DNA from 2 places in the Bacillus sp. z26 genome. Region 1 is predicted to be linked to the other one. Evidence: a T-box and tRNA genes for the amino acid it is inferred to sense, from the RefSeq annotation. Region 1 holds a T-box; the other holds one or more tRNA genes.
What was found. A T-box is a leader RNA that pairs with one kind of tRNA and senses whether it is charged. The one in region 1 lies ahead of AC4G3K_RS04110 (valine--tRNA ligase), so its partner is inferred to be a tRNA-Val.

Region 1 (11,795 bases):
CAGCTAACTGAGGATACGTATAAAGAGTTTATTAAAAAAGCAGACATCTTAGAGGCAGGTTTTAAAGAAGCAGCTGAAACGTATCATGTACCATTGACCTGTAACCGTGCAGGCTCCATGATTGGCTTCTTTTTCACGGATGGGCAGGTCACAGATTATGAGTCTGCGAAACAATCAGATCTACAATTTTTTGCGGATTATTATAAAGAAATGGCGGAAAATGGCGTCTTCTTGCCGCCTTCTCAATTTGAAGGAATCTTTCTCTCAGTTGAACACAGCGATGAAGACATTCAGAAAACCATACAGGCTGCTCAAAAAGCCTTTAAAGCCATTAAACGATAAAGTGATACTTTGCTCGATGGGATTTTTTTATAGCTGCCAGGCATTAGTTGAATCATCCCGAGTTTTTACTGGAGCTAATCTCCTAATAAGCGTTACAAATAAAATGGTTAGTGAAATCCCTCAGAGTGAAAACTCTGGGGGTTTATTTTTACAGGCATATGCTTAGGATGGAACATATTTTCAGGAACTTTAGCATAGGTTGATAATGGCATTTAGATGAAAAGGGCTGGAAGGAGGAAAACGTGTGTCTGAGGAAAATGCATCGTTATTGCGGCTTTCATTAGAAGAGAATGTGTGGTTTCAAAGAGGACAGGAAGTTGAAGAACTCTATTCCATATCACTTGAACCAAATGTTTCAGCTCATCAGGCAGAACAGTATATCATTCTTAAGGGTACTCTGGATTTAATGGGGGAGTATAAACCGGTTGGAACAAAAGAACAAAAAGATGGAGCGGATGATCCGTTTCGGCGTTATGTTTCTGTTATTGAACAAGGGGAGCACGAATTATTTGAATTCCATCAGCAATTTCCAGTAGATATTACGATTCCTGCAGAAAGAGTCCGGGATATGGATGATCTTAATGTGGGTGTTCATACATTTGATTATAGGTTGCCGGAAAAGGGATATCTGCAGATTGCAGCAGATTTGTGGATTGGTGGCGTTTATGAGGATCTTCCTGATGATCAGCAGCGAGCGGCAGAGGTAGAGGGAAGAGTGGAAACATCTCATTATCCAAAAGAACCACAGCAATACGAGGAAGATCATCATCCTCATTTATGGAATAAAGCGGCTGATGAGGTGGAAGAGTCTGCAGAGGAGATTGCGATTCAATCAGATGTTCATTATGAGCAAGAGGACGAACAGGAGGAAGTGCCTTTATACCGTTTAAACCAAGCTGAAGATATCGCAGAAGATAATCAGGAGTCGAATAATCAGGTTGATCCGCCTGTTGATTTTTTTGATACTTATACTCCTTTTACACCGCCTTCCGATATTTATGTTGAACAAGATAACCTTTTCTATGTTGAATCGAAGCTAACGCCTCAAGTTAATCAACAACAAGCAGATGACGAGGTTCTGTCAGATGATGAATCAGAGGAAAAGGAATATACTCCTTTTGCGTATGAACCGGAACAATCAGATAACCAAACGGAACATGAAAATTCCAAGCAATCATTTTCAATTCCAAGTGATCGTACATTTGATGAAGGACCTCCAAAATTAGACGAAGTATCATCATCTAATATTCAATTCGATAATGAGGAAAGTCCTGTAAAAAACAAAGTGCAACATCTGCACTCCCAAGTAGATGAACTGCCGGATCAAACGGAATCATCTATAGAAGAAGATACAGATGAATCCCAGGTACATGAAAAGAAAGAAAAGCAGGCATTCCATAAGTATGCAGAGAAACAGTATCGCTCAAACGAATACTCTACAGAAAAGAAAAAAAGAGAAAATGAAAATGGGGACGCAGAGCAAACTGAAAGTGAATCCAAATCACTCCTATATGATTTGTTTACACAGCAGGAAGAGACCCAGCGAACAAAAGTAAGAGTATGCATTGTTCAGAGCGGAGACAGTATCGAAGTTCTTGCAAACCGATATAAAACGAGCGTTCAGCATATCGCGAGAGTAAATGGTATAGAATTAACCGATCTTAGAGCTGGTCAGGTAATTTATATCCCTGAAGCTGCTGCTTCTTATAAATAATAGGTTCAGTTAACAGCAGAGCGCAGCATTCATGGCTCTGCTTTTTTATTAGAAATTTATAATATAGGACTGATGTGCAGTTCCCATTTTATAAAGAGGGGAAATATATGGCGCGGATTTTTTAGACAATCAGTATAGTCGTGTTGGAGTAGATGGATATCCAAAAAGGCACAAGCAGAAAGGGTGCCACAGGAATGTTAAGAAAAGAGCAGGAATGGATAGCTGAATTTCTAAAAAATTATCAATTGGAACTTGAATTTTACGAGGATTTTGGAAAAGTGAAGAAAGTATATACGAATAATGGCATATTTGCGATTAAAACCATCCCGGCAACCAGAGGATTAGATTTTATCAAAAATGTGCAGACCCTTTATCAAAACGGTTATAACCGAATTGTTCCGATCTTTCCTGCAATAGATGGCAGATATGCTGTGTTAACCCGAGATAAAATCAGTTATCTTATGCCTTGGCTGCCGGATGAACTTATAGAGGAACGGACAGAACGTCATCAGCAAATGTTCAGGGAACTGGCAAGAATGCATACGATATCTGTCAAGGATATCAATACAACTATAGAGGAAAGGGAAGAACATTTTGAAAAAACGGTTAAAAAGTGGGAGGAACAAAAGGAATTCATCCGTGAAATGGTAGTATCCATTGAAAAGAAATGGTATATGTCTCCTTTTGAGCAATTGTTTTGTCTGTGCTTTTATGACTTATCTCAGGCCCTGACGTATTCCTTAAATAAACTTAAGGAGTGGTTTGAAGTCACAAAGGAAGAAGAAAAAGTCCGCAGTGTTGTAACGCATGGAAACATCTCGATTCACCACTTCTTATATAGCGAAAATGGATATGGACATTTTATCAATTTTGAACAGACTAAAACAGCTCCTCCTTATTTTGACTTATTGCCTTTCGTCGTCAAACAGTTAAAAACTTACCCGATCCAGGGAGAAGAAATTGTGGAGTGGATTTATCTCTATCTGAAGTATTTCCCTTTCAAGGAAGGAGAAATGCGATTATTTTTATCCTACTTGGCTTATCCGGCCAATTGTATCAAGATGGCTGAACAATATTTGAGAAAAAAAGATAAACAGGATGAGTTACAATTTTGCCGAAAATTCCAAAGGCAGTACTGGTTATTGAAAAATATTGAATATATTATCATGAGGATGGAGCAAATAGAAGAAAGCAAAAAGGCGAAGGATGAAACTTAATTAATATGAGGAAGTTGGAGAAAAAATTTCAGACTATCAATTAACTAAAGCAATAGATAGGACTGTATCAAATAAAACCAGGTAGAACTCACCTGGTCAAAAGTCAACAGATTTAAATAAATTACAAAATATCAAAATGGAAAGCTAAGGCAAGACCAATCAGTAAAAACAACAGGAGTAAATCGAAAGTAGTTGGAAAAAAGAATGTCCGGATACCTTGAAAGACAGCAAATGGTATAGAGAATTGCTGTATCGTATTTCTTGTATTACGAATCCACGGAGGCATATTATATTGTACCTTTTTCCGCATGCGTATTCCCCCTTTATGATAGGGTATAAAATATTGCCCAGACGGGTGACTGTCCATTGGGAATAAATTCAATTGATTCAAAGATTTAATGAAATTCTGCCTGATTAAATGGATTGAATAAAAAATAAAAAAATCGTCAACAATGATTGACGAGTAGATGCATACTTATGTATGATAACAGTATTAAAAATGATTTCCGCTTAAGTGAAATGAGAATATCTTCTAAAAGCTTTGAATGGGAAGAGTATGTGATGAAGACTGTAAGAGAGAGGAATCCACCGGCTGTAAGATTCCTTCAGTATCTGTCATCGCAGAAGGTCGCCCAGGAGCTGTTTCCGTGAACATGTCAACCAGTAGCGGATAACCGGTGAAGAGCCGTTAAAGAAATGAAGTGCCGACGCATTATTTATTTGTGTTGGAACAAAGGTGGTACCGCGAGACATACCGTTTCGTCCTTTTTTATAGAGGATGAAACGGTTTTTTTATTGGGATTTTCACCAAAGTATGAATAAAAAGGAGAATGAAATATGGAGCAACAAACGGATATTGGAATGCCGACCAAATACGATCCGCAGTCAATCGAAAAAGGAAGATACGATTGGTGGTTACAGGGAAAATTCTTTGAAGCGGGACAAGATAAACAAAAAGAACCGTATACGATTGTAATTCCTCCTCCAAATGTAACGGGTAAACTTCATTTGGGCCATGCGTGGGATACAGCGCTTCAGGATATTTTGACAAGAATGAAAAGAATGCAGGGGTATGACGTTTTATGGCTGCCAGGCATGGATCATGCAGGAATTGCAACCCAGGCAAAAGTAGAAGAGAAACTGCGCAATCAAGGAATTTCTCGTTATGATTTAGGACGTGAAAAATTCGTTGACGAAACATGGAAATGGAAAGAAGAATATGCTTCTCATATCCGTGAACAATGGGCAAAAATTGGTTTGGGTCTGGATTATTCACGTGAACGTTTTACTCTTGATGAAGGTCTATCAAAGGCTGTACGTGAAGTTTTCGTTAAACTTTATGAAAAAGGGCTCATTTACCGCGGTGAATATATTATTAACTGGGATCCAAGCACAAAAACTGCAATATCTGATATTGAAGTGATTCATAAAGAAGTTAAAGGTGCTTTTTATCATATGCGCTATCCTCTTGCTGATGGCAGTGGACATATTGAAGTGGCAACGACTCGTCCGGAAACGATGCTTGGCGATACAGCTGTTGCCGTTCATCCAGAAGATGACCGTTACAAGCACTTGATTGGAAAAACAGTTATCCTGCCAATCGTAGGAAGAGAAATTCCGATTGTTGGTGATGATTACGTAGAGATGGATTTTGGTTCCGGTGTTGTAAAAATCACACCAGCACATGATCCTAATGACTTCGAGGTTGGTAATCGTCACAATCTTGAACGAATTCTAGTTATGAATGAAGACGGAACGATGAACGCGAAGGCTGGTAAATATAAAGGTATGGACCGTTTCGATTGCCGTAAGCAAATAGTAAAAGATCTTCAGGATCAGGGAGTATTGTTCAAAATTGAAGAGCATATCCATCAGGTTGGACACTCTGAAAGAAGCGGTGCCGTTGTCGAACCTTACCTATCCACACAATGGTTTGTAAAAATGGGGCCTTTGGCAGAGCGAGCAATTGAATTACAAAATACGGAAGGTAAAGTAGAATTCGTACCGGAACGTTTTGAAAAAACATATCTGAACTGGATGGATAATATCCATGACTGGTGTATTTCCAGACAGCTTTGGTGGGGCCACCGTATTCCGGCATGGTACCATAAAGAAACTGGTGAAGTATACGTAGGCATGGAAGATCCAGCAGATATTGAAAACTGGACGCAGGATACAGATGTATTGGATACATGGTTCAGTTCTGCATTATGGCCGTTTTCGACAATGGGATGGCCTGATACAGATTCAGAGGACTTTAAACGTTATTATCCAACAGCAGCTCTTGTGACTGGATACGATATTATTTTCTTCTGGGTATCAAGAATGATCTTCCAGGGAATTGAATTCACTGGAGAGCGTCCATTTAAAGATGTATTGATACATGGCCTTGTTCGCGATGAGCATGGCAAGAAAATGAGTAAATCACTTGGCAATGGTGTAGATCCAATGGAGGTTATTGAGAAATATGGTGCAGACTCTCTAAGATATTTCTTAACAACTGGAAGCTCACCTGGACAGGACTTGCGTTTTAGCTATGAAAAAGTAGAATCCGTTTGGAATTTTGCCAATAAGATATGGAATGCTTCACGTTTCTGTCTAATGAATATGAATGGCCTTAAATATGAAGAGATTGATTTAACGGGCGAAAAATCTGTCGCTGATAAATGGATTTTAACACGATTAAACGAAACGATTGAAACCGTAACAAGATTGGCTGATAAATACGAATTCGGTGAAGTTGGCCGTGCATTATACAACTTCATTTGGGATGATTTCTGTGATTGGTATATTGAAATGGCGAAGCTCCCTCTTTATGGAGAAGACGAAGCTGCTAAGCTTACAACACGTTCTATTCTTGCATACGTATTGGATCAAACCATGAGATTATTGCATCCGTTTATGCCATTCATTACAGAAGAAATTTGGCAGAACCTTCCTCATGAGGGCGAGTCAATTACAACAGCATCATGGCCTGTAGTAAATCCGGACTTAACGGATGAAAAAGCTTCTGATGAAATGAAATTGCTTGTAGAAATCATTCGCACGGTTCGTAACATCCGTGCTGAAGTAAATACTCCGCTGAGCAAAAAAATCAAGCTTTCTTTGAAAGCTAAAGATGCAGAAACACAGGCTGTTTTAGAAAAGAACAGCAGCTATATTGAACGCTTCTGTAACCCTGAAGAATTAACAATTGGTACAGATATTCCAGTCGATGATAAAGCAATGACAGCTATCGTTACCGGTGTTGAATTAATTCTTCCGTTGCAAGGTCTATTAAATATTGAAGAAGAACAAAAACGTCTTCAAAAAGAACTTGATAAATGGAAAAAAGAAGTTGAACGAATTGAGAAAAAGCTTTCCAATGAAGGTTTTATGAAAAAAGCACCTGAAAAGGTTATAGAAGAAGAAAGAGCTAAACTGGCAGACTATGTTGAAAAACAGGAAGCTGTACAAGCTCGTCTGAAAGATTTAGAAGAATTGGCTTAAAAATTAGACTGCACCCTGTTCGATGCAATTGAACAGGGTGTTTTTGTTAAATCATGTCATACTAATTCATACGGGACAAACAGTGTGGGAGTGAAAAAAATGATACGAAATTATCAACAGGCAGAAGAATTTCTAGCAAGTCGTACAGCAAAACTCGGAATGAATTTTGGACTGGACCGAATGGAAAAGGTCTTGTGTAAGCTATCGAATCCTGAGCGAAGTATACCATGTATACATATTGCAGGCTCCAATGGAAAAGGCTCCACGCTTACCTATCTGAAACATATCTTGAATTCAGAGGGCTACCGGGTCGGTACTTTTACATCTCCCTATCTTGAAAAGTTAAATGAACAAATCATGATTGATGAAGAAATGATCACGGATAATGAATTAGTAGAATTAATGAATTCCATTATTCCCATTTTAAATGAAGCGGAGGAAAATGGAGATTATCTGACTGCTTTTGAAGTAACCACGCTATTAGCTTTTTTGCATTTTAGAAATGAGCAGCCAGACATCCTGATTATTGAAACCGGTCTAGGTGGGCGGCTTGATTCCACTAATGTGATTGAACCGCTTATAGCGATAATAACCAGTATCTCTTTAGAGCATACGAATATTTTGGGGAATTCATTAGGTGAAATTGCAACAGAAAAAGCAGGAATTATCAAGAAAGGTATCTCAGTTATTACAGGTGTCAAAAATGAAGAAGCCCTTGACCCTATAGTAAAAAAGGCAGAAAAAATGAATGCTGTCTTATATGCTTCTGAAAAAGATTTTAAAGTGTTAAATTATTTGCAGCCAATGGATGAGGAAGTTTTTACGGCGGAATGGAAGGGGCACCTGTTGGAAAATCTGCGCATTGGTATGCTTGGGAGCCATCAAGTTGAGAATGCGATGCTTGCTGTCATTAGTTCATTGGTGCTAAGTGAGACGTATGGCTTTCCTGTTCAAGAGGAGAGCATCAGGAAAGGGCTGTCTTCCGCCAAATGGAAAGGGCGTTTTGAGATCGTATCAAACGAACCTCTTATCATTTTAGACGGCGCACATAATGTATCAGGTATAGAGGCCTTACTTTCTACTATTGAAGATCGCTATCCAAAACGTAATGTACATATTTTATTTGCAGCCTTAAAGGATAAAGATTATAAGCAGATGATTCATTTGATTGGACAAAGGGCTGCCAGTATTACCTTTACGGAAATGCCTTTGGAACGAATGAATAAGGCTGAGGAGCTCTTCCAGAATAGCCGGCATCCAGATAAAACTATACAAAAGGATTGGAGAGAGGGGCTGAACAGGATACTAGTTAGAATGGAAGAAGGTGACATGGTGATGGTCACAGGTTCCTTGTATTTCTTAGCGGCTATACGCCCATATATGATAGAAGAATTTAGCCAAAAGTCATAATGAGGTTCCTGCAAAGGTAAAACTTTAATGACAATCCTCCATAAGACCTGTTTATTAAAAAAAATGTGTGACAAATGTCAGAATTTTTGATAATATTTGACATGTAGTACACACTGGATAAAATTACCTGACTGGAGGGGCGGCAATGGTTAATAGACAAAAACGCTTCGTTATTTGGATCCTTTGGCTTTTGTTCGTCCCTGCAGGATTATTTATTTCTTATACGAAGTTCCCCGTAATGGGAAATTTATTTTCAATTGATATTTTTATGTTCCTGTTACTGCTATGCATTATTACCTACTATCCTATTATGATAAATGGTTTACCAATCTTTCTCCTCCAGGGAGTATCTTTGGCTATCTTTCTACAGTACGGATTATTTGTGGAAATTGTCCTTTCTCAAATCGGGGTACTGACAATCCTTTATCGAATAAAAATTAATAAAGAAGAATTTTTCCGCATTCCTATGAATTCCCTGATGTTTTTTATTAATTCAGTAACAAGCAGTTTAATTTACTATTGGCTTGGCGGTCAGCATTCTGGGCTGATTCTATCTGATTTAAGCATATTCTCATTGATTGTCATTCATCAAATCGTATGGTTTCTATCCAATTTTGTATGTGCTTTATTAATAGACCTATTTGTATACGAAACAAAAGTAGCGTTTGTTGCAAAAGATCAGGTGGCAGATATAGTATCCAGTATTATCATTTTTCCGATTGGCTTATTACTGTATTCAACCTATCAGGGATTGGGATTGGTATCCATTATAATTGTCGGAATCCCGCTGGTCAGCCTGGCAATGGTCATGCGATTGTATTATCAGGCTGAAAAAGTAAACGCTGATTTGCAAAAAGCCAGCCAAATTGGTCACAGATTAACAGCCAGATTGGAAATCAAGCAAGTCCTTGATTTATTTCTCAGTGAAGTGACAAGGATTTTCCCGGTGGAGGAAACCTATATATTCGGTGTGGATGAAAAGACGAAAAATCGCCTTCGTATGCGAAGATTTGATAGTAAAATTGAGCCGAGCCAGCCTCATTTAAATGTAATCTCCGCAACGGATAGTTTGATAGGGGAGGTATGGAAATCGAAACAATCCTTATTAATTCACAGCTCTGCATCCTTAAAGAAATATAAAAATCATGGAATGCCGGATTGGGCAGAAAGTATTTTAATTGTTCCTGTTTTAAAGGCTGAGCAGATGGAAGGGATTATTTTACATATTTCCTCGAGGAAAAACTTTTTTGAAAAAAATCAGTTGATGATAGCGGATATTCTTTCTTCATACCTTGCTTCAGCCTACGAAAATGCCAGGCATTATGAGGAAACAAAAACGAAAAGTGAGCGTTGCTCATTAACGAAGCTTTATAACAACTATTTTCTTGAAGATTATTTAAAAGACCAGTTTAATTTATTAAGGGATAAAAAGTTAGATAACTTGACTCTTATTTTAATAGACTTGGATCACTTTAAGTCGATAAATGATTCATATGGACATTTGAGTGGAAATGATGTGCTATGTCAGGTGGCAGATCGTTTATCCTCTCTTGTAAGGCACAAGGGAATTGCTTCCAGATATGGCGGGGAAGAATTTGTACTGGTGCTTCCTGGAGCGGGAGTTGATGAAGGCTATCAATTTGCCGAACTGGCACGACAAAAAATTGGCACAAAGCCATATGAATTAGTATCTGATTTGGGCAGTGATCGCATGAAGGTTCAAGTGAGAGTAACTGCATCAATAGGAGTGTCAACCGCTCCATTAGATGCGGATGATTCTCATTCGTTAATCCGCCATGCAGACCGTGCTATGTATACAGGAGCAAAACAGGCTGGCCGTAACAAGGTGGCGCAGTATAGTAAATAAAAAAGACGTATTCTGCCGAGGATGTAGAATACGTCTTTTTTTTAAGGAAAATGATGAATTTCGTGAGACAATTGTGAGTTTATGTTTTATATATGAAACATTAAATGATATCTATATAGTAAATTGAACTGAATAATTTATCCAAATATTGATCAAATAGAAAAAATTACTATTGTTATATAAAGAATATAGGTCCGCCCATATCTATAAAAACCATTCCGAACTAGGATTATAAACATTGAAGATAAGCATTAAAATATTTTTGAAAAATATACAAAATAATGGTAAAGAATGTATAATAGTAAGTAATAAAATAGGTAAATTGTATGAGTTGGGTAATAGATTCTATTTAAAATACAAGGCAGTGGGTGGTTATATGAAAAGAGGGCTAAGGCTGGCAATCGCTTTTTTTATTTTGTTTTCAACAGTGTTGCAAGCTCCGGTTGTAACGCAAGGGGCAGTTAGCACTCCAAAAATAAGAATTTTGGAGATTTACGACAATGCTAATAATTATCCAACAAAGCTAAAGAATGTTCTAGGGGAAAGTAATTTTGAATATACGACAATGCCAATGAAAAAGTTTGTGGCACTGCGAGAAGAATTGGATGGTAAATATGACATGATTGCGATCATGGAAGGCAAATATTCGGAGACAAAGGCTTCCGGCAGCAACCATGACACAACATCCATTCAGAATGATATTACGAGTTTGAAGCTGCAAGAGGTTATCGACAGTTTTATTATTAAGGGGAAACCGGTTATCCTGGAGAGGGAGACGATTGATTCTCATAAAGGGATAATGGGACGGTTAGATTCTTATCTCAATAGGACCAATGTACTGACCTATAGCCGAAAAGGCAGTGGGTGGGAAAAAAACCTTTTAAATAAAGTTAGTGGATATCTAAATAATAGTAACGCAACCGGTCCGAGATTTTCACTCACCACAAAACCAAGTGAAACAACTGCATATCAGGCTGGTGACAATTTAAGCTTTAAAATTACTGTGCAAAAGCCTGTAAATATTGAATCGAGGGATTTGAAAGCTCGGTTATCGATTGATTCAGATTTTAATGATCAATATAGTACTGATGAGATTGTAAAGGAAATACCAATCACCTCGCAAAATAGTACAATTACGTTTGAATTGCCGAAGGGATATTCAGGAGTCCGCTATTGGAAGCTTGAACTAATCGATAATGGTACGGGATTAAAGGATTATGAAAAAGGGATGATCAAGTTTGTCGACCAAACCGTTGAATTGAAAGTCCTGCAGGTTACCCCGAATGCCAATTATAATAGCAGTTTATTGAAAAGCAGCAACATGAACCAATCCTACTTAGATAAAACGAATGAATATAAAATTAATATTGATGTCACTAATATGGAGACGTTTAACGGTTCAACTGGTCCCCATTCACATACGCAAATTAACGGAAAATACGATATGGTCATTTTTGGATTTGGGGATGAGTATAACAGTACGAACTTAAATGAAAATTCGACCGGATCCTTAGAGACATTTATTAGTTCTGAGCAAAGTATTATGTTTACACATGATACAATTTTTGAAAAAGAAGGCAAAGGCAATAATTCAAATAACCATTGGCTGAATCATTTTAAAGCCATCTCTGGCCAAATAGATCCTAAAACTAATTTAGGGTATGGTGCTCCGCGTACCTCTAATTCTACCGCGATTGTAAATAACGGAATTATGACCAGCTACCCTTATAATATGGAAGAAGAAAGAAGTCAAAAG
Region 2 (11,795 bases), on a different contig from region 1:
AGTTTTTTATAAATAATCGGATACAGTCTGTGGTGCTTGACAACCTCCAGAAATACATGCCAATTAATCGAACTCTTCATTAACTGTTGAATGGAAGTCCCGTCATTTTTGATCAAGGCGAGCATCAGATTCAGCTCTTTGGAAAAACCAGTTGTTTGCAAAGTCTGTTTATCCATTATTTCTCCTCCTTTTGATCGCCCATTCTTTTAGCAAAAGTCCCCACCACCGTATATCTTTCCTTCCCATTTGCCCCAGTCACAAAGTATAATCCACTCCGCAGCCAGGCATGGGCTTTCATCTTACCTTCCTCATCTCTTGCTGTTGCCATATAGAGAGTACTGTCAATGCCACGACGCTCAAGCATTCTCATTCCTGCAATCGCCATCACAAGACATTTACTTTCCCAAAATGTATATCTGCTCATTGTTTCCAGACTTTTAGATACGGACTGCAGGATCTCAGTATGGGCTGGCACATAAGACAGAGGTGTCTCCTCCATTTTACTGCCGAGGGTTGGGGCAACCTTGGAGAAGGGCAAGCTCTTTTGTATCCGGGCCACTCCTAAAAAATAATATGCTTCCAAATACATCAAGAAAGTTTTACCATCTAAAGAGAGCAAGGTCCGTGCTTTCTGAATGAAATTCATGAACAAAACTCCTTAGGATGTAATGGTTTGATTGATTAACTCTTCTTTTATTAACAGTTCCAGGAATGTATGAACCTGACTTTCACATTCTTCACGGCTCACGTCATATTCTTCTCTCAATCGATCCACAAGCTCCTTGATAGATTTAGGTTCCTCCAACAACTCCCAAATCAGTCCGCCGACTTCACCCAAATTATAATATTTACCATTATGGACACTTAGCATTACTTTTTCTCCATCCATATCACTGACCATATTACCTTCCTTTTGAACAAACTTCTCGGCTGTCACAGCTTTTACTTGACTACTCATTCTTTCCTCCCCTTCCCTGTTATATATGTAATTTTTTCAACTAGTTCATACACGGAAAATGTTGAAATCGGCCGTTTTAACTGATAAATAGTCAGTTGATTACTTAATTCAATCGAACGAGCGAAATGCCAATCCATTAATCCAAGCGGTTTTAAAAAAAGATTACGATATGTGTGCCTATACAAGGTATGCAGCCGTTCCAGTCCTTTCACCGGAGTGATGGAAACAGCACTCTCATCGACAGGCAATAGCTCGATAACACCGGCAAGCGGTACAGATTTTTGCAGAAAACCCTCACGTACCGGTACGGAAAATTTCGTTTCCCTTCCATATAAAGGTTGATAATCTGAGGATTTCATTCCAAAATGATCCAATGATTCCTGCCAAAGCTTTTGGGATGGATAAGATGGAATGACCATTGGGCGATCCCCGGTAAAACAAATTGGAATAACATCATCGCTTAACAATTTAAACCCCTGACCCATAAAGGCCGAAGCCAACGTGGATTTTCCGGCACCCGACTCACCGACTATGGCATATGCTTCACCATCAAGCACGATGGCACTTCCGTGAAATGGAAATAGATGATGCTGCATTAGAATAATTCCCATACAGGTTCCCAATACATAAAGCCTGATCTCATCTTCATCTGACCCCAGTAGCGGAGAGATGCTGATGGTTTTTCCAGCTTCAACAGCAAAGACGGCTACCTCTTCAATTTCAAATAAAACACGATTGCCTCTAACCGAATATCCTTTTTCTTTATCTAAGGTCTGGTTCCATTCATCTAGTAAATGTTCATACTGTATGACGATATCTAATGGAGAGCTTGATTGTTCAATCTGAATTAACTCTGGCAGCTTCATCGCACTCGAGATTGTAAAACCAAACGCTTGATACATCATTTGTTTCAATACCTGAACCAACATCATCACTCCATTTTTTTAAAAAAAGCCCTTATACGCTAAATTTGTATAAGGGCACTTTTCTTTTCAGTACAATCAGCTTCCTCTATGTCCGCCGTTAAGCTCTCCACCACTAAAAGTCATTTTTACATCAAGAACCTGTAGATTCGGTTTTTGCCATTCCTTTTTCATTCCTTCACCCCCTTATATGTATATATGTTCTTTATTTAGAACAACACAGGCATAATTAGCCTATATGATTCTAATATTGCACTGGATTATGCGATATTTTCATAAGGATAATCCAAATTACAACCAGTCTTTCAAACTTCTTAAACTATTTTATAGATAAATAGTCACTAGTTCTTTATAGAGAACTAATATAACCTAAAAATATCATCTCTAGTATATTCTGTCAAACAAATTTTTCAAAAAATTTAAAAAATGTTTTAAAAAACAAAAAAGACCTTTTAACTGACAAAATTCGCATTGAAATGCGCCGGATATTTACAGTATGATCCTTCAGCTTAGGTGCGGTATCTTTTTATTGGGAGTAAAAGGAATGGAAAGAATTTATTAATTGTTTCTATATGAGGATGATAGATTTATATTTCTTCAGCAGTGAAATCACATTAAATACCTACCCAACAACCAAAATTCATCTTGACTTTATTTGTCTAACCCTTTATATTAAATATTGTTCCATTACATATTATTCTGATTCCGTAGCTCAGCTGGGAGAGCACCACCTTGACAGGGTGGGGGTCGCTGGTTCGAACCCAGTCGGGATCATACTTTTCGAGAAGGCTTAAACCTAAGTATATTAAGGGTTTGAGCCTTTTTGCAGTTTTACGGTAAATGCCCTAATGTTAAAAAGTTAATTCTCCTTATGAAATAAGAAACCTATTTACTTACATTCATCAAAGGAATGCTGCCTCATTATTTTTTGATGGTCTCTTTTTAAACTTCAATCATTTATGGCGGTTACAGTGCGAATCTCTGTTTTAAATTAGGGATTATTCAAACGCTATGCTATACTTAGCCTACCATTTGATTTACTAGTTTCATATATTTGTTGCATCAGCTTTATTCATTTATTGAATAGGGCTTTTTTATTGACCAAATTTATTTAAATACAAAAATAGACCCTGCATATGCAGGGTCTATCATTAGCTTTTATTAAGCTTTTTGAACGTTTGTAGCTTGTGGGCCACGTTGTCCTTGTTCTACTTCAAACGTTACACTTTGACCTTCGTCTAAAGATTTGAAACCATCGCTTTGGATTGCTGAGAAATGTACGAATACGTCTTCTCCGCCTTCACGTTCGATAAATCCAAAACCTTTTTCTGCATTAAACCATTTCACTTTACCTTGTTCCATAATTGTTGCCTCCTAGTGTGGATGTCCACACAATGTATTACTATCCTTGCTCAAATACCTTAGACGAAAATCAAAATCTCTTCTCAATCTGAAACCGAACAAAAATAATTCTTCTTTAGAATAACAGATAAGTTTCAGAACAGCAAATAATAAGACTCTTACCTTTCATCTTCAACTTGTTTTAATCTTTCTAAGTGTTGGTTTTTGTTTTACATTAATTTGTATACCATTTCTTCGTATACGAACAATAGACCTAAATATTTCTTGAAATTGAGTTTTAGATCTATTTCTATTTGTTGTTTACTTTTTAATAGATTTGCTCGTGTTAAAGTAAATCTGAAAAATCGGCATATTGATGTTATTCAACAAACAGTTATCCTCTAAAGACAGTTATTCACTTTTTTTTAGGACAAATAGCATCAATCTATACGAAAATACCCATTAATTTAACAGAACATAAATATTCTGATTTGAATACAATGTTGTATGACTAAACTAAAACCACAAATTAAGTTGGTGATTCGAATAGAGAACAAATCAGAGATTACAACAGGCGCAACGTGGGTAGGAGCTGTTGGCAGGATTGTAACTGCCATTGGAAATACAGCACCTATATCACTCAATAATAAGGTCTCATCTGATATTAATTTAGTTGGTTACAATCTTCAGCTTGCGGCGACAGCAGTACTGGTTGACATGGAGAGGGGCCTTTCACTAAATAAGGTTGGTAATATAATTCAAACGGGCGGATTGTCTGCCGAAGTGGCCGGGTATATCCTTCCATTTAATGATTCAAACTCACAACAAACCATATTCAATCTAGGAAATGAAGGACAAGCATTAGGGACCGCTTTGTCTTTTATGTATACGGTGAAAAGAAGCATTACTCTTGTTGATCTATATAATGCCTTCGGAGGTCTATTGCAAACAATTGGAATTAATATGTTGGTAATAGCAGGATATTTGCCTTCAACCAGCTCAATAAAACAGCAGTTTAACTCAATAGGCAGCTGGTTACAAGCCATTGGTGCTATCATCCAGGCAATTGCTCAGAGTATGAGTGAACCGGGTCAGCCCGAATATCAGTATATTAATTAGTTGAAAGCAAACTACAGATATAATTCTATTTCTATCTCAATAAAGTTTCCCAAAAAATGTAACAGATTTATGGGGAGCCCTTATCTATTAGGCAGACTATTAACAATACTTAAGTGCTCCAATAGGAAGAACGCTTTTCTGTAGTCACAGTAGCAAACCAGATTCTATAATTTTTTACATGGAACTTCTTTTGCCATTGGGCATATATTGGTTTAACTTAATTATAGATTTACGGGGGAAATGAAATGGTAAATTGCAGGTGGTAATTTAGTCTATATATCAAATAAAATTTATCCGAGATTTACCGATAATGGTTTAATCATAAATCCAGAACAATACTATTTAGATTTAAAAAATGCTGCGATTGTTGCACGAACTAGCGTTCATTGTTTAGAAAATACAATTCCTCCATCATTTTTAAACAATGAACATAGTCAATTAGTGTCTTCCTTCCAAGGGATTTTAAATTGCTTAAACGACGTATTTAATACTGAAAGTATGGATCAGTTTTTTGAAATAAATGAAACAAAACTAGAGAAAGATTTTTTATCTTTAAAAAGGATTCAAGAGGATTTAAATCAAACTATTTTAAAAGTAATGGAGAAAATCAGACTACAATCAAGTAGGTGATTATAGTTGATTAAAAAGGACTTGGAAAATCAATTTATCGAATCTTTGCCGGTAGAGTTTGGAGATAAAGTAGATTTATTTGGCCAAATGATCGTCACAATAGGTAACCTTTTTACAATCCTCGGCATCAGCTTTGAAGCTGGCGAAATTGGAGAAATTGAAGAAGAAGAGCAAATAGAAAATACAGCAGATTACCCTCTTTCACCTGACCAAGACGATGAATCTAATTTAGGCTTTATCCTAGCATTAATTGGGGCTAGTACTATAACAATTGGTGATTTAGTATCAATGGGCGGAGCCTTTCTAGATATAAAGCAATCAGAATTAAATGAGTTAAATGAGCAAGAATACAGAAAAGAACAAAACAAACAATTTAGTAATATCGAGAATCAAATCACCCTATTACAAAATGATATGAACACTTTATTTTCATTGTTTAATTCATTAAAAAATGAGGTTATTTATATACAAAATTTTTTGTACACTAGATATAATTGAATGTATTTCACACATCTCCTTCCCCTATTGTTCTCTTTTACTCGTAGATTTATATACCTCATGCTAGTTTCTTCCGAGAAAAAAAAGCATTTATATACTTATCTTGTTACACTAACCTGCCCTTTACTACCATAAGAAGTTCATTATAAAAGGACATTAATCCTGCTTATGATTAATGTCCTTGTTCGTACAATGAGTACCTATCTTGGTTCAATATGAATATGAACATTTTGTATATGATGTTTTTCCAGTAAACTGTTCTCTATTTCTTCAGTGATTTGATGACTATCAAAAACAGTGAGATTGTGGTCGGTTACAATAACAATATCCACAAATGTTTGATTTCCGTGGGTTCGTGCTTTAATGCTTTTCACTTTTTCTATATTAGGATTCTTTTTAACGGTTTTCTCTATCGCTTCTAATTCTTCAGTTTCAAAACCGTCTGTAAGTTCAAGTGCAGAATCCTTAAATATTTCGATAGCAGTTTTAATAATAATTAACCCCACTATAATTGCGGTAACCGTATCCAGCCAGTGAAAACCAAATCGAGAACCAATAATACCAATAAACGCTCCAATACTAACAAGTGCGTCAGATAAATTGTCCTTTGCTGCAGCTTTCACTGAAGAACTCTTAATTCTCTTGGCTAAATTGCTGTTATATAAATAGACAAGAAACATAATTAAGGAACTGGCTAAAGCAACCCATCCAGTAAACAGATCTGGTACGTCATTACCTGCCGTAGTTAAACTTTTAACACCTTCGACAATAACCTGAATACCTACTGTAATCATTATGAATGCTGCTACAAGTGATGCAATTGTTTCTGCACGATAGTGCCCATATCGATGGTTATTATCAGGTGGCTTTCTAGCTATTTTCAATCCGACTAAAACGGCTATTGATGCCACTACATCTGTTGAATTATTTAATCCATCAGCGAGGAGTGCTTCAGAATTCCCAAAATAACCAATGATCAATTTAGAAATAGATAAAATGATATATGTGATAATACTAAGCCAGGCACCTTTTTCACCGGCTTTAAGGTTATCGTATGACTCCATCAATAGTCCTCCAATATAGAAAAGGTCAAGTCTATGTATTATACATTTCAATAGTAAGCGTGTCTATAACTCCCATTTTCTCTCACGCCCTTTTTAAATCAGGAATTACTCAAGTGCTGTGCTATACTTAGCCTGCCATTTGCTATTACAGTTTCATTCGTTTGTTACACAAGCTTTATTCATTTATTGAATAAGGCTTTTTTATTGACCATTATATTGATTAAAAAACAAAAATAGACCCTACAGATGTAGGGTCTATCATTAGCTTTTATTAAGCTTTTTGAACGTTTGTAGCTTGTGGGCCACGTTGTCCTTGTTCTACTTCAAACGTTACACTTTGACCTTCGTCTAAAGATTTGAAACCATCGCTTTGGATTGCTGAGAAATGTACGAATACGTCTTCTCCGCCTTCACGTTCGATAAATCCAAAACCTTTTTCTGCATTAAACCATTTCACTTTACCTTGTTCCATAATTGTTGCCTCCTAGTGTGGATATCCACACAATGTATTACTATCCTTGCTCAAATACCTTAGACGAAAATCAAAACTGCTTCTCAATCTGAAACCGCCGAACAAAAATAATTCTTCTTTAGAATAACAGACTTATTTCATAATAGCAAACAATAAGACTCTCACCATTCATCTCCAACTAATATTGTGAATTAATCTCCTCCAACAGAAACTATTTGGTTAAGTTTCATTTAATTAGACTCGTCATACAAATACGCCTTGGAGGAACGTAGCATCCCTGGCGTATAGATCCTATTAAATTTGGGGACATCCCCTTTAAACACTCTCAACACCCCCCAATATTTCAACAATGATCGTATCCTTTACAATAAAGACTACTTGCCCCATGCATACATCCTCGAACGTATCATAAATTCTGCCTGCACTGCGTGTTCCTTTTGCGACTGTCTGATAATTATTAGCCACATAGCCAACCTTGCCAATTGTATCAAGCTCAGCTTGAATTGCCTCATCATCATACTTATTATCCAAGTCTTTTCTTAAGATAATCTTCTGTCCCACCTTAAAAATATCTGCCCCAAAATAATGACCAACACCTACAATTGATATATATTTCTCTGCCATTCCTAACCCCTCCAAGCTACACTTTTTATTACTTTACTCTCTATTAATATACGAATTTTACTGAAATTAGTTTCAATATTTCACTCAGAAAGATACTTTGACCTCGATGTGGAGAATGCCTATAACTTTATCTCAAGTTAAGCAGCACTAACATGTTTTTGATTTTTTAGAGAATGGATTTATAAGTAATAATTTGTCTCTATACAAAATGATAACCAAGAAGGTAAGGTTAATATATGACCATTCTTTTTTTGATACATCTAAGTTCTTTTAAAACAAATTTCCAGTATAGCTGCCCTTATTTTAAAACCTATATGAAAGAAGGAATGCAAAATGGAAAAGCTAGAAGTGATAGTGGAAATGAAAGAAGGAAACTTGATTCGTCTCTATGCCAATAAAATATATAATACATTAGGAGAAACCTATCCCGGCGATATCTTTACGACAAAAAGCGAATTGTTCATGCATTACCCAGATTGTGAAGTGATAACAGGGTTCGGTTTAACAGACCCACAAACCAATCTTTTAATCTCCGGAACAAAGAATTGGTTTGATTCGATAGAAGAAGCGGTGACAACGCTCCAAGCATTACATCACAAGCAAGAGCTGGATGCTTTATATGAAGAGATAGCAAGCTTTTATTATCTGCTCAAATCAAACGTGAAATTAGCAAGTATAATAGAAGAACTGGACAATCGTGATACCACCTCATTCCCCGAGAAAGTAATTTCATTATATATGATTACAGGTTTTGCAAATGAGTGGTTCCCGGATGAAATCGCAGAAGAAAAGTGGCAAGAGGTCAAAAATGTACTGGACCAAGCACATGAAAAATGCTCAAACATTGTATTAGCGCATCAACGAGCAAAGAAAGCTCTAATTATAATTATGGCAACTGAATACCTAGGTCTACGCAGAAAATCTTATTCATAGCATTAAAGGAAACGCAACTACAAAATTAGTATATTGCTTTTTCCTTATACCCCACTTAAAAATTTCTGTAGGTAAGGAAAGAAAGAAATTATTCTTAAATATACTATTCGGATCAATATAACTAGCTATTGATACAATGAATCCCAATAGCTCTTTCTGTATGCTAGTTTCTATAACTATTGTAAGTAATTATAATAAACCACATTAAAAACAGAAGAAGTTTCATCCCTCCTTCTGTTCCTAACACTTAAGTGCACGAATATTTGAAAATTCTTAAGAGCAGATATCATGATCCTCTTCTCTCTCTATCTTATAAATTTACATAAATAGTTCCATTAACTTACCCAGGAAAATACCTACTATACCGAAATCGGTATCGCCAAATGTTGTCCCTTCAAAACCTAAGTCTCCCAACACCGGTAATAATAATGCTGGCAAGAAGCTGATAAGAATACCGTTAACAAATGCACCTAACATTGCTCCTACCCTGCCGCCAGTTGCATTACCGAATACACCAGCTGTGGCCCCACAGAAGAAGTGTGGAACTAAACCAGGAACGATTACTTTCAAGCCAACTAACGGAAGTAAAAACATACTTATAATACCTGCGAGAAAGCTAAAAAGAAACCCAATTATGACGGCATTTGGAGCGAAAGGAAATACTACTGGTACATCTAATGCCGGTTTAGCATTAGGAACCACTTTGTCCGCTACCCCTTTAAAAGCAGGAACGATTTCCGCTAACAACAAGCGAACACCAGCTAACACGATATAAACACCTGCCGCGAAAGTGATTGCTTGGATAATGCAAAATACAATAAAGTTCTGACCGCCGCTCAACTCTTGCTCGACATAAGCTGGACCAGCAGCAATCGACACAATAAAGAACATAATTAACATAGTTAATGAGATTGCTACTGATGTATCTCTAAGGAACCCTAAGCTTCTTGGCACATTAATATCTTCCGTTGACTTTCTTTTATTACCTGCTGCTTTACCTACTAATCCAGCCACAAAATATCCGAATGAACCAAAGTGACCAATCGCAATGTCATCAGTACCTGTAATCATTCTAACAAACGGTTGTAATAGGGCTGGACTTAAAACCATTAATAATCCTAGAATAAGTGACCCCGTAATAATTAAAGCTGCTCCATCTAGTCCGCCTGTGGATAATACCACAGCTAACAAACAAGCCATAAACAGGGTATGATGTCCTGTTAAGAATATATATTTAAATGGTGTGAAACGGGCTAATAGGATATTAACTAACATACCGAACAACATGATTAAAGCAGTTTCAGTACCGAAAGTATTTTGAGCCATCGCAACAATAGCTTCGTTGTTCGGAATCACACCATCTATATCGAAGCCTTTCTCAAACATTTTCCCAAAGAAAGCAAGAGAACCCGTGATGACCGTTGCACCAGCAATAATAATAAGAAAGCCCATAATCGTCTTCAATGTTCCAGATACAACCTCTGTGGCTCCTTTTTTCTGCAGCAATAAACCAAACAGCGCGAATAAACCTACTAAAATCGCCGGTGTACTTAATATATCTATAATCAAATCCATTTTACATGTCCCCCAAATGTTTTTCTAAAACAGTTTTGATTTCATCGACATTGAATAGATTAATAAGCGGAATGACATTTCTTCCCTTTCCATCTAACTGTTCCATGATTTCAGGTGAACCAATATAGTAATCTACTGTTTCTGTTTTAGCGGTAGTTAAGTCGGTATGACTTACATCTGCTTCCAAATTCATTTCCTGCAAAGCTTTCTTTACATTCATTTCTGCGATGAAACTACTACCCAAACCATTGCCACATACAACTAATATTTTCATACTATATCCTCCTATTGGACCGATGTAATTAATTGGTTTAAAAATTCTTCTTTGGATTTGGAATGGATTAGTTTGTTAACATTCGTTTCGTTACCTAATACAGCAGCCAATTCAGATAGGGCTCCAAGATGTGATTGATGATTGACTGCTGCCAATACGATGATCAGTTGAACTTTATGATGCTCTTTATCCGAAAACCATACCGGCTCTTTCATAACAAGAATGCTTAATCCCATTTGATTCACACCAAATTCAGGTCTTGCATGGGGCAAAGCGATATTAGGGGCGAGTACATAATAAGGACCGATTTCCTTAGTAGTGCTGATTATTTTATCTACATATGTCTGTTCAATAGAACCATTGTCCAACAAGGGAGCAGCGGCAAACTGAATAGCTGCTTCCCATGTTTCTAATCGATCTTTAAATTGGATTAAATTTGTATTTAGAATCTGATCTAACACCATTCACCTTCTTTCTTAATCAGTTATTACTATTCATATAATTCTACTCGTCGATATATTCCCTCTATCTTTCTGTGAATTATTTAGATTCCGATAGTGCTCCAAGTTACATTTCTATAAACTAACTTGAGAAGTATGAGTCTCAACTATTCTTTCCTTAGTATAGGAAAAGTACAGAAAGCAACTACACTTGTATAAAAGATAGAACGATGTTTTTGCATGATAATTAAAAAAAGCCAGTCTTAGACCGGCTTTTTAATTTAATGATTTTCATATTATATTAAAATGAATCAGTGAGATAATACCCCACTGATTGAAATCAATTATAAATTTTCTCCATTTGAAGAGATAACATCTTTATACCAGAAGAATGATTTTTTGCGACTGCGTTCTAATGTGCCGCTTCCGTCGTCATGCTTATCCACAAAAATAAAGCCGTAGCGTTTAGAATATTGACCGGAAGAGGCGCTTACTAAATCGATACATCCCCAGCTTGTATAACCGATCAAATCTACACCATCTTTAATAGCCTCGCCCATTTGTGCAATATGCTCACGAAGGTAATCAATACGATAATCATCATTGATAGATCCGTCTTCCTCTACTTTGTCGTAGGCTCCCAATCCGTTTTCTACAACCATTAAAGGTTTTTGGTAACGGCCATACAGTTCATTTAAAGCAATTCTTAAACCTACAGGGTCTATTTCCCATCCCCAATCACTTGCCTTTAAAAATGGATTTTTAACGCCGCCGATTAAATTTCCTTCACCTACTTCTTCAGGTGTTTTTTCTATTTTCTCTGTTCGTGACATATAGTAACTAAACGAAATAAAATCAACAGTTCCTTCTTTAATCGTTTCTAGATCGCCTTCTTGGATATCCAGCTTCACATTATTTTCTTTAAAATATCTTTCAATAAAGTA

Region 2: it has a tRNA-Val gene. The T-box ahead of AC4G3K_RS04110 (valine--tRNA ligase) is inferred to sense a tRNA for this amino acid. The anticodon was not compared.

Annotation. Positions count from the first base shown of each region.
Region 1 is NZ_JBZFQM010000001.1:861,542-873,336, reverse strand. Features, by position in the region: gene hemL (glutamate-1-semialdehyde 2,1-aminomutase) at 1-342, shown strand, start outside; gene AC4G3K_RS04125 (LysM peptidoglycan-binding domain-containing protein) at 587-2,056, shown strand; gene ysxE (spore coat protein YsxE) at 2,251-3,273, shown strand; gene AC4G3K_RS04115 (YszA family small membrane protein) at 3,395-3,583, opposite strand; T-box leader at 3,806-4,043, shown strand; gene AC4G3K_RS04110 (valine--tRNA ligase) at 4,111-6,762, shown strand; gene AC4G3K_RS04105 (bifunctional folylpolyglutamate synthase/dihydrofolate synthase) at 6,862-8,172, shown strand; gene AC4G3K_RS04100 (sensor domain-containing diguanylate cyclase) at 8,318-10,039, shown strand; gene AC4G3K_RS04095 (Ig-like domain-containing protein) at 10,416-11,795, shown strand, end outside.
Region 2 is NZ_JBZFQM010000002.1:674,182-685,976, forward strand. Features, by position in the region: gene AC4G3K_RS08415 (nucleotidyltransferase domain-containing protein) at 1-176, opposite strand, end outside; gene AC4G3K_RS08420 (lasso peptide biosynthesis B2 protein) at 176-646, opposite strand; gene AC4G3K_RS08425 (lasso peptide biosynthesis PqqD family chaperone) at 659-958, opposite strand; gene AC4G3K_RS08430 (aldolase) at 955-1,884, opposite strand; gene AC4G3K_RS08435 (paeninodin family lasso peptide) at 1,960-2,055, opposite strand; tRNA gene AC4G3K_RS08440 (tRNA-Val) at 2,583-2,655, shown strand; gene AC4G3K_RS08445 (cold-shock protein) at 3,043-3,243, opposite strand; gene AC4G3K_RS08450 (DUF6944 family repetitive protein) at 3,730-4,341, shown strand; gene AC4G3K_RS08455 (hypothetical protein) at 4,978-5,469, shown strand; gene AC4G3K_RS08460 (cation diffusion facilitator family transporter) at 5,670-6,533, opposite strand; gene AC4G3K_RS08465 (cold-shock protein) at 6,805-7,005, opposite strand; gene AC4G3K_RS08470 (HIRAN domain-containing protein) at 7,321-7,629, opposite strand; gene AC4G3K_RS08475 (hypothetical protein) at 7,963-8,562, shown strand; gene ulaA (PTS ascorbate transporter subunit IIC) at 8,881-10,137, opposite strand; gene AC4G3K_RS08485 (PTS sugar transporter subunit IIB) at 10,139-10,411, opposite strand; gene AC4G3K_RS08490 (PTS sugar transporter subunit IIA) at 10,423-10,872, opposite strand; gene AC4G3K_RS08495 (glycoside hydrolase family 1 protein) at 11,196-11,795, opposite strand, start outside.